DNA from 3 places in the Streptomyces sp. NBC_01515 genome. Region 2 is predicted to be linked to each of the others. Evidence: riboswitches for the same ligand, from Rfam matches in the RefSeq annotation. Region 2 holds a riboswitch; each other region holds the start of a gene.
What was found. A riboswitch is a leader RNA that binds a small molecule or an ion and turns the genes downstream of it on or off. The one in region 2 is predicted to bind thiamine pyrophosphate.

Region 1: another riboswitch for thiamine pyrophosphate. It lies ahead of thiO (glycine oxidase ThiO); the one in region 2 lies ahead of OG407_RS36145 (thiamine ABC transporter substrate binding subunit).
Region 3: another riboswitch for thiamine pyrophosphate. It lies ahead of thiC (phosphomethylpyrimidine synthase ThiC); the one in region 2 lies ahead of OG407_RS36145 (thiamine ABC transporter substrate binding subunit).

The regions. Positions count from the first base shown of each region.
Region 1 covers NZ_CP109416.1:3,512,011-3,515,256, reverse strand. Annotated here, with positions in the region: gene thiS (sulfur carrier protein ThiS) at 1-178, opposite strand, end outside; gene thiO (glycine oxidase ThiO) at 175-1,338, opposite strand; TPP riboswitch at 1,336-1,447, opposite strand; gene OG407_RS15555 (hypothetical protein) at 1,498-1,836, shown strand; gene OG407_RS15550 (NAD(P)/FAD-dependent oxidoreductase) at 1,881-3,110, shown strand; gene OG407_RS15545 (Rv2175c family DNA-binding protein) at 3,174-3,246, shown strand, end outside.
Region 2 covers NZ_CP109416.1:7,961,808-7,965,053, reverse strand. Annotated here, with positions in the region: gene OG407_RS36150 (ABC transporter permease) at 1-760, opposite strand, end outside; gene OG407_RS36145 (thiamine ABC transporter substrate binding subunit) at 805-1,881, opposite strand; TPP riboswitch at 1,953-2,058, opposite strand; gene rlmN (23S rRNA (adenine(2503)-C(2))-methyltransferase RlmN) at 2,083-3,189, opposite strand.
Region 3 covers NZ_CP109416.1:5,937,111-5,940,356, reverse strand. Annotated here, with positions in the region: gene thiC (phosphomethylpyrimidine synthase ThiC) at 1-1,158, opposite strand, end outside; TPP riboswitch at 1,151-1,340, opposite strand; gene OG407_RS26695 (YibE/F family protein) at 1,412-2,935, shown strand; gene OG407_RS26690 (SsgA family sporulation/cell division regulator) at 3,184-3,246, opposite strand, start outside.

The DNA.
Region 1 (3,246 bases), 4.4 Mb from region 2:
GGACCTCGACGCGGTCTCCCTCGGAGAGGGACGTCGATGGCCACTCCGCGCGCGGGACGACGGTTTCGTTGAGGGCGGCGGCCACACCGGAGGGGGCCGGGGTGAGGGACCGTACGAGCACGTCGAGGGGCGTGCCGGGAGCGATCTCCTGGTGCTCGCCGTTGACGGAGATGTTCATGCGGGCTGCTCCACGAGGTGCGTGCGGGCGAACCGCTTCGGGGTGAACGGGCGTGCCTCGTCCGGGAGTTCACCGGTACTGAGCGCGTGCGCCAGGGCGTCGCCGGTGACCGGGGTGAGCAGCACGCCGTTGCGGTAGTGCCCGGTGGCCAGCAGCAGTCCCGGCAGCGCGGTCGGGCCGAGCAGGGGTGCGTTGTCGGGGGAGCCGGGGCGCAGTCCGGCCCGGGTCTCGGTGAGCGGGAGTTCGGTGATCCCGGGGACCAACTCGTGGGCGTCGCGCAGCAGTTCGTAGACACCGCCGGCGGTCACGGTGGTGTCCCAGCCCAGCTCCTCGCTGGTCGCGCCGACGACCAGCTCGCCGTTCTCGCGCGGCACCAGGTACACCTGGCTGCCGCGCACCACGGCCCGCACGGTCCGGCTCAGGAACGGCGCGTGTCGCTCCGGCACGGTCAGCCGCAGCACCTGCCCCTTCACGGGCCGTACGGGCGGCAGGACGTCGTCCGGGACCCCCCGCAGCTGCCCGCTGAGGCTGCCGCCCGCGAGCACTACTTGGTCCGCGGCGAGCGTGACGTCCTCACGCGTGACGACCCCCGTGGCGCGGTCCCGCCCGACCGTGAGCCGCTCGACCCACGTCCGGTGGAAGACGACCCCGGCGCGCTCGCACGCGGCCACCAGCGCGCCCGCCAGCCGCCGCGGGTCGACCTGGTGGTCCCCGTCGACCCTGAGCCCCCCGCGCACGCCCGGCGCGAGCATCGGCTCCAGGCGCCGGCACTCGCGCCCCGACAGCCACTCGGAGTCGAGCCCCGACCGGTGCTGGAGGGCGTGGAGTTCGCGCAGATGGGCCCGGTCGTCGGCGTCCAGGGCGACGGCGAGCGTGCCGCAGCGGCGGTAGCCGAGGTCGAGGCCGGTGAGGTCGGTCAGCTCGGCCGCGAAGTCCGGGTAGCGGTCCGCCGAGGCCAGGTTGAGGGCGAGCAGGGTCTGTTCGCCGTAGTGGAGCTCGGTGACGGCGGCCAGCATCCCGGCGGCCACCTGGGCGGCCCCGCCGCCCGGCTCGGGGTCCAACACCGCCGTGGAGAAGCCGCGTTGGGCCGCGCGCCAGGCCGTGACCAGGCCGATGATCCCGCCCCCGACGACGAGGACGTCTGACGTACGTGCAGGCATGGGCGTCCAGCCCCTCCCTTCGCCGGCATGACCCGGATCAGGTTCGTACGGTCGGAGGCCGCCAGCCTCCCTCTCAGCCCGGTACGTCCGGACTCCCGCGAGTGCTTTACTCGGCCACCCTAGCCCGTGCTTTGTGCGCCAGTAAGGGAGCCTTCGTCCATGGCCCGCTCGCTCGACGGTCTCGTCCTCGCCCCTGTCGCGGACCAGGCCCCAGGTCAGGTCGGTACGCGCACCCGGTTCGCGTACCACGAGAAGGACGGCGAGATCTGGGCCGAGTACGGGGGCGGCGACGTCGTACGGGGGCGTCTCGTCGGCACGCGCGCGGGGGACCGGATCGACTTCCGGTACGTGCAGTTGAAGACGGACGGGACGACGTCCTCCGGGCACTGCGTGTCCGAAGTGGTCGCGTTGCCGGACGGCCGCATTCGCCTCGACGAGACCTGGGAGTGGGAGTCCCAGGAGGGAAACGGGACCAGCACTGTGGAACAGGTCACCTGACGCGCCCGCTGACTGACAAATTGTCAGGTGTCTATGGTGATCGAGTGAGCGAGCAGACGCGGGACCAGGGCACGGTGGCAGGACGGCGTGTGGTCGTCGTCGGCGCGGGCATGGCCGGGGTGCAGACCGCGGTCGCGCTGCGGGAACAGGGCTTCACCGGCACCGTCACCCTGATCGGCGCGGAACCCCATCAGCCGTACGACCGGCCCCCGCTGTCCAAGGCCGTCCTGCTCGGCAAGGCCGAGGGCTCCGCCTTCGACGTCGACTTCGAGGCGCTCGGCATCGAGGTGCAACTGGGGCGCGAGGTGGTGGGCGTGCGCCCCGCCGACCACGAACTGGACACCGCCGAGGGCCCGGTGCCCTACGACGTCCTCGTGCTCGCCACCGGTGCCGAACCGATCCGGCTGCCGGGCGCCGACGGCATCCCCGGGGTGCACCTGCTGCGCACCCTGGACGACGCCGAGCGGCTGCGGCCGGTGCTCGCCCGGCAGCACGACATCGTGGTGGTCGGCGCGGGCTGGATCGGCGCCGAGTTCGCCACGGCCGCGCGTGAGGCGGGCTGCGCGGTGACCGTCGTGGAAGCCGCCGACCGGCCGCTCGCGGGGGCGCTGCCCGCCGAGGTGGCCGCGCCGATGGCCGCCTGGTACGCCGCCGCCGGAGCCTCGCTGCGGACGCACGCGCGCGTGGCGCACGTCGAACCCGGCGAGGTGGTCCTCGACGACGGCTCACGGCTGCCCGCGGGTGCTGTCGTGGTCGGCATCGGCGCCCGCCCCGCCACCGCCTGGCTGGCGGGCTCCGGCATCGAACTGGGCGCGCACCGCGAGGTCCTGGCCGACGCCGGGCTGCGCACCTCGGTACCGGACGTGTACGCGGTCGGCGACTGCGCCTCCTTCCCTTCGGGAAGGTACGGCGAGCGCCTTCTGGTCCACCACTGGGACAACGCCCTCCAGGGGCCGCGCACGGTCGCCGCGAACATCGTGGGGGAGAGCCCGGCGGTGTACGACCCGGTGCCGTACTTCTGGTCGGAGCAGTTCGGCCGCTTCGTCCAGTACGCCGGCCATCACGCGTCCGCCGACACCACCCTCTGGCGCGGCGATCCGGCCAACCCCGCGTGGAGCGTCTGCTGGCTGCGCGAGGACCGTCTGGTGGCCCTCCTGGCGGTCGGCCGCCCCCGTGACCTGGCCCAGGGCCGCCGCCTGATCGAGTCGGCCACGCCCATGGATCACGCACTGCTGGCCGATGCTTCTCTGCCGATGAAGGCGGCTATCGCCTAGTTCGTCCCCCGGGTCGGACCGGCCCGACTTCCGACTGTCAGTCCGGGATGGCACGCTGTTTACGTGACCGAGATTGACGCAAAGATCGATGCTCTCGTCCCCGCCTGGCTCACGCTGCCCGACATCGCAGAAATGT
Region 2 (3,246 bases):
CCCGTCGCCGTACGGTCCAGGCGTGGACGGCGAGGATCGCGCCGACCGCGACGAACTGGACGATCGTGAGCACGGCCGCCGTGGACAGGTCGAAGACCTCGGACGTCTGGCGGTAGATCTCGACTTCGAGGGTGGAGAAGGTCGGGCCGCCGAGGATCTGGACCACGCCGAAGGACGTGAAGGTGAAGAGGAAGACCATCAGCGCGGCGGCGGCCACGGCGGGCCCGAGCGCGGGCAGCGTCACCTTCCGCCAGGCCCGGAGCCGGGAGGCACCGAGCATCCGCGCGGCCTCCTCCTGGCGCGGGTCGAGCTGTGCCCAGAGGCCGCCCACCGTCCGTACGACGACCGCGTAGTTGAAGAAGACGTGCGCGAGCAGGATGGCCCACACGGTGGTGTCCAGCCGTACGCCCCACAGGTCGTCCAGGAGTCCGCCCCGGCCGACGAGCGCGAGGAAGGCCGTACCGACGACGACCGTCGGCAGCACGAAGGGGACCGTCACGGCGGCCCGCAGGACGTGCCTACCCGGGAAGTCGAAGCGCGCGAAGACGTACGCGCCGGGGAGCGCGATCAGCAGCGTGAGCGCGGTGGACGCGAGCGCCTGCCAGGTGGTGAACCACAGGACGTGCCGGATGTCTGACTGGACCAGCACGTCCCGGATACGGCCCAACTGCCAGGCGCCGTCGACCTTGAGGCCGCGCGCGACGATCGCGGCGACGGGGTAGGCGAAGAACACCGCGAAGAACGCGACGGGCAGGGCCATGAGGCCGAGCCGCGTCACGTTGCCCCGATGGGTCCTCCGTGGGGCTACTTCAGTACGAGCGAGGTCCACGACTTGACCCACTGGTCCCGGTCGGCGGCGATCTTCGTGGGCGCCATGGTCTCGGGGTCCGAGGCCTGGCGGCCGTACTTCACGAACTCCTGCGGCACCTGGGCGCCTTCGATCACCGGGTAGACGAACATGTTGAGCGGCATGTCCTGCTGGAACTCCTTGGTCAGCAGGAAGTCGAGGAACGCCTTGCCGCCGTTGGTGTTCTTCGCGTTGCTGAGCAGGCCCGCGTACTCGGTCTGCCGGAAGCAGGTGCCGTACGACACCCCGGTGGGCGCGGTGGTCGGCTTCGGGTCGGCGTAGATGACCTCGGCGGGCGGCGAGGAGGCGTACGAGACGACGAGGGGCCGGTCGCCGCCCGCCTTCTTGCCGCCGGCGGAACCGGAGAACTCCTGGTCGTAGGCCTGCTCCCAGCCGTCGACCACCTTGACGCCGTTGGCCTTGAGCTTCTTCCAGTAGCCCTGCCAGCCGTCGTCGCCGAACTGGGCCGCGCTGCCGAGCAGGAAGCCGAGACCGGGCGAGGAGGTGGCCGCGTTCTCGGTGACGAGGAGGTTCTTGTACTCGGGCTTGACCAGGTCCGCGAAGGAGGTCGGCGGGGTCAGCTTGTGCTCGCTGAAGTAGGCCTTGTCGTAGTTGACGCAGATGTCGCCGGTGTCGATGGGGGTGACCCGGTGCTTGGTCTGGTCGACGCGGTACTCGGGCTTGACGAGGTCGGAGCCCTTCGCGTCGTAGGACTGGAAGAGGCCGTTGTCGAGCGCGCGGGAGAGCAGGGTGTTGTCGACGCCGAAGAAGACGTCGCCCTGGGGGTTGTCCTTGGTCAGGATCGCCTTGTTGACGGCCTGGCCGGCGTCGCCGTCCTTGAGGACCTTGACCGTGTAGCCGGACTGCTTCTCGAAGTCCTTGAGGACGCTCTTCGAGACGGCCCAGGAGTCGTGGCTGACGAGGGTGACGGTCTTGGAGTCGCCGCCGCTGCCGCTGTCGGACGAGCCGCACGCGGAGAGCGTGAGCAGCCCGAGGCCGACGGCCGCGGCCACGAACGTCTTGGTGTGGTGCACGGTTGTTTTCCTCCTGGGGTGTCCAGGAAGAGACGCGGCCCCGCCCACAGGACGTGGGCAGGGCGCAACAGCAAGAGTGGTGACCGAACTTCCTACCCAGAATGACCTGGGCGAGGTTCAGAGGGTCTGCGGACAATCCCGCACTCTCAGCGCTGTGGCGCTCCCCTGTCGGAATATGAAGATGTACCTACGCCGGTCAGCCTACCGCTCGGTCGCGGCGAGCTGGCCGCACGCTCCGTCGATCTCCTGGCCCCGGGTGTCCCGGACGGTGACCGGCACCCCGTGGGCCGCGATGGCCTCGACGAACGCCTTCTCGTCCTCGGGGCGGGAGGCCGTCCACTTCGAGCCCGGCGTCGGGTTCAGCGGGATCAGGTTGACGTGCACGGGCTTGCCCTTGAGGAGGCGGCCGAGCCGGTCGCCGCGCCACGCCTGGTCGTTGATGTCGCGGATCAGCGCGTACTCGATGGACAGCCGGCGCCCCGACTTCGCCGCGTACTCCCAGCCCGCGTCGAGGACCTCGCGCACCTTCCACCGCGTGTTCACGGGGACCAGGGTGTCGCGCAGGTCGTCGTCAGGGGCGTGCAGCGAGATCGCGAGGCGGCACTTGAAGCCCTCGTCGGAGAAGCGGTGGATCGCCGGGACCAGTCCGACCGTCGAGACGGTGATCCCACGCTGCGAGAGGCCGAGGCCGTCCGGCTCGGGGTCGGTGAGGGCACGGATGGACTGGACGACCCGCTTGTAGTTGGCGAGGGGCTCGCCCATGCCCATGAAGACGATGTTGGACAGCCGCGCGGGACCACCGGGGATCTCCCCGTCCCGCAACGCCCGCATCCCGTCGACGATCTGGTGCACGATCTCACCGGTCGACAGATTGCGGTCCAGGCCGGCCTGTCCGGTCGCGCAGAACGGGCAGTTCATCCCGCACCCCGCCTGTGAGCTGATGCACATGGTGACCCGGTCCGGGTACCGCATCAGCACCGACTCGACGAGCGTCCCGTCGAACAGCCGCCACAGCGTCTTGCGGGTGGTCTCCTGGTCGGTCGACAGATGCCGTACGACGGTCATCAGCTCAGGAAGCAGCGCTTCTTGCAGCTTGGCGCGCGAACCGGCGGGGATGTCGGTCCACTCCGCCGGGTCGTGCGCGAGGCGCGCGAAGTAGTGCTGCGAGAGCTGCTTGGCGCGAAACGGCTTCTCCCCGACCGCGGCGACGACTTCCTTGCGCTCGGCGGGCGTGAGATCGGCAAGGTGCCGCGGCGGCTTCTGGGCTCCGCGGGGGGCGACGAATGTGAGTTCTCCGGGCTTAGGCATGGCCCTACCAGTGTCGCAGACATACGAAGAGGGACTCGCCGCCCTGTGGACAACGAG
Region 3 (3,246 bases), 2.0 Mb from region 2:
GTCGTTGGCGTCCGCGATCGACCCCGGCCGCAGGCCGTCGCCGAGCGAGTACGTGACGTCGTAGGCGGCGAGGATCTCGCTCAGTTCCTCGAAGTTCTCGTAGAGGAACGATTCCTTGTGGTGCGCGAGGCACCAGGCCGCCATGATCGAGCCGCCGCGCGAGACGATGCCCGTCTTGCGGTTCGCCGTGAGCGGTACGAACGGCAGCCGCACGCCCGCGTGGACGGTCATGTAGTCCACGCCCTGCTCGGCCTGTTCGACGACCGTGTCCTTGTAGATCTCCCAGGTCAGCTCCTCGGCGCGGCCGTCGACCTTTTCGAGCGCCTGGTAGAGCGGCACCGTGCCGATGGGGACGGGGGAGTTGCGCAGCACCCACTCACGGGTGGTGTGGATATTGCGGCCGGTGGACAGGTCCATGACCGTGTCGGCGCCCCAATGGGTCGCCCAGGTCATCTTCTCGACCTCCTCCTCGATGGAGGAAGTGACCGCGGAATTGCCGATGTTGGCGTTGACCTTCACCAGGAACCGCTTACCGATGATCATCGGCTCGATCTCGGGGTGGTTGACGTTGGCCGGCAGCACCGCCCGCCCGGCCGCGATCTCCTCCCGGACCACCTCGGGCGAAACCTTCTCCCTTACGGCCACGAACTCCATCTCCGGCGTGATCTCGCCCCGTCGCGCGTAGGCGAGTTGCGTGACCGCCGTGCCGTCCCGCCCGCGCCGCGGCTGACGCGGCCGGCCGGGGAACACCGCGTCGAGGTTGCGCAGTCCACCGCGCGGTGAGGTGTGCTTGATCCCGTCGTCCTCGGGGCGGACGGGCCGGCCCGCGTACTCCTCGGTGTCGCCGCGGGCGATGATCCAGTTCTCCCGCAGCGGCGCCAGCCCCCTGCGGACGTCGGTGTCGACGAGCGGATCGGTGTACGGGCCGGAGGTGTCGTACAGCGTCACGGACTGCCCATTGGTGAGGTGCACCTGACGGACCGGCACCCGAAGATCGGGGCGCGAGCCCGCGACGTACCCCTTGTGCCAGCCGATGGACTGCTCGGCCTCCGCCGGTTCTCCGGCCGCCGTGGGCTGCTCGGCCCGCGCGAACTCCTCGCCCGGAATGGGCTGTTCGTCCTGGCTGACGGCAGACGTGTGTGCGTCCTTGTTGGTCATGAGACCTACTCCCTACGCCGGCATTACCCGGTAACAGGTTCGGCGGTCGACGCAGCGGCTTCCGTCAGTCGATGTTTCATGTGAAACATCACTCGATTCAGGTGACGTTTCACGTGAAACAGCGCAAAGACGAAGGTCAGCGCCCTCTCAGCCCGGTGCTCCGAGCTCCCGCGTGTGCAAAGGTGCCTCCACGCTAGCGTCATAAGTGGCGCGCTGAACAGTGGGCCTCCGGCGTTCTTGCGATGATCGGGCGGTGACCACCACACAGCAGCCCCCGTACCCGCCGACCGGGCGGCCGCATGGCCACGACCACGGACCCAGCGATGACCACGGCTCCGGTTCCGGGCACGACCACGGCTCGGGTGGGGACGGTGGACACGGCCCGGGTGGCGACGGCGGGCACAGTTCCGGAGCAGGCGGTGGAGGACACGGTCACTCGCACAACCACGGCCCCGCCGCCCCCGTCTCCCGGCATCTGCGGAAGGTCATCGCGGCGATCCTGATCCCGTTCACGGTGGCGGTCGTGGTCGGCATGGTGGTGCTCTGGCCCGGCGGCGCCCCGTCGCACAAGCGCACCGGGGTCGGCTTCGACCGGCAGACACAGCAGGCGACGGTCACCAAGGTCATCAGCGTGAGCTGCGCCTCGGTGAACGCATCGGGCGGAGGCTCGACCGGGGACACCTCCACCGCCGAGGGCTCCTCTGCGGCGCAGGAAGCGGGCGGCACCTGCAAGAAGGCCACGGTCACGGTCTCCACCGGCAAGGACAAGGGCCGTACGTTCACGGAGATCGTGCAGCCCGACCAGTCACGGCAGTTGCATCAGGGCGAGAAGGTCGTGGTCGCGTACGAGCCCTCCGCGCCCAGGGATCTGCAGTACTCCGTCACCGATGTGAACCGTAAGTTCCCGATGGCACTGCTCGCCGGGATCTTCGCGCTGGCCGTCGTGGTGGTGGGCCGGCTGCGCGGTGTCATGGCGCTGGTCGCGCTGGCCATCAGCTTCATGATCCTGAACTTCTTCATCCTGCCCGCGATCCTGCACGGCTCGAACCCGCTGATCGTGGCGGTGGTCGGATCGAGCGCCATCATGCTCATCGCCCTCTACATGTGCCACGGCCTGTCGGCCCGAACATCGGTGGCGGTGCTCGGCACCCTGATGTCGCTGGTGCTGATCGGCGTCCTGGGCTCGGTGTTCATCGGCTGGGCCGCGCTGACCGGCAACACGGACGACAACACGGGCCTGATCCACGGGCTGTACCCGTCCATCGACATGAGCGGTCTGCTGCTCGCCGGCGTCATCATCGGTTCGCTCGGCGTGCTCGACGATGTGACGGTCACCCAGACATCGGCGGTCTGGGAGCTGCACGAGGCGAACCCCGCGATGGGCTGGCGCGGGCTGTACCGCGCCGGCATCCGCATCGGCCGCGACCACATCGCGTCGGTCGTCAACACGCTCGTCCTCGCCTACGCGGGCGCCGCGCTGCCCCTGTTGCTGCTCTTCTCCATCGCGCAGAGCAGCGTGGGCGCGGTCGCCAACAGCGAGTTGGTCGCCGAGGAGATCGTGCGCACGCTGGTGGGTTCCATCGGCCTGGTCGCATCGGTACCGGTCACCACGGCCCTCGCGGCCCTGGTGGTCTCGGCGGACCGACCGGGGCGCGAGGCGGTTCCGGCGGGTGCGGCTGGACCGGGCTCGGCTACGACAGCCGCGTCGGCCACGGCGGCGCCGAACGCCAAGCCCGCTCCGGCGCGCGGCGGGAAGGGCCGGCGCCGCAAGCACTGAGACGCCGTGGGCGCTGATTGATTCACCGCAGGCACTGCGGCGGGCGGCGAGAACCGCCCCAGGGAGCCACGCAGAAGCGTTACTGCGGATCCCCGGACCCGCGGTACTTCAACCTCACCCGAGGCCTTCAGAACTCCACAGGGCCCTTCAGGGTTCCCGGCGCTTCCAGCGGCTTCACGGCCCGTGCGGCTTCAGAGTCCGTGGCGAAGCGTTACGCCAACTCCCGACCCCGCCGCCGACACGACACCTCACCCCGCGCTCTGCTCCTCCGCCAGGATGCGGTCCAGCGCCTCGTCGAGGTGGGTGTCGAA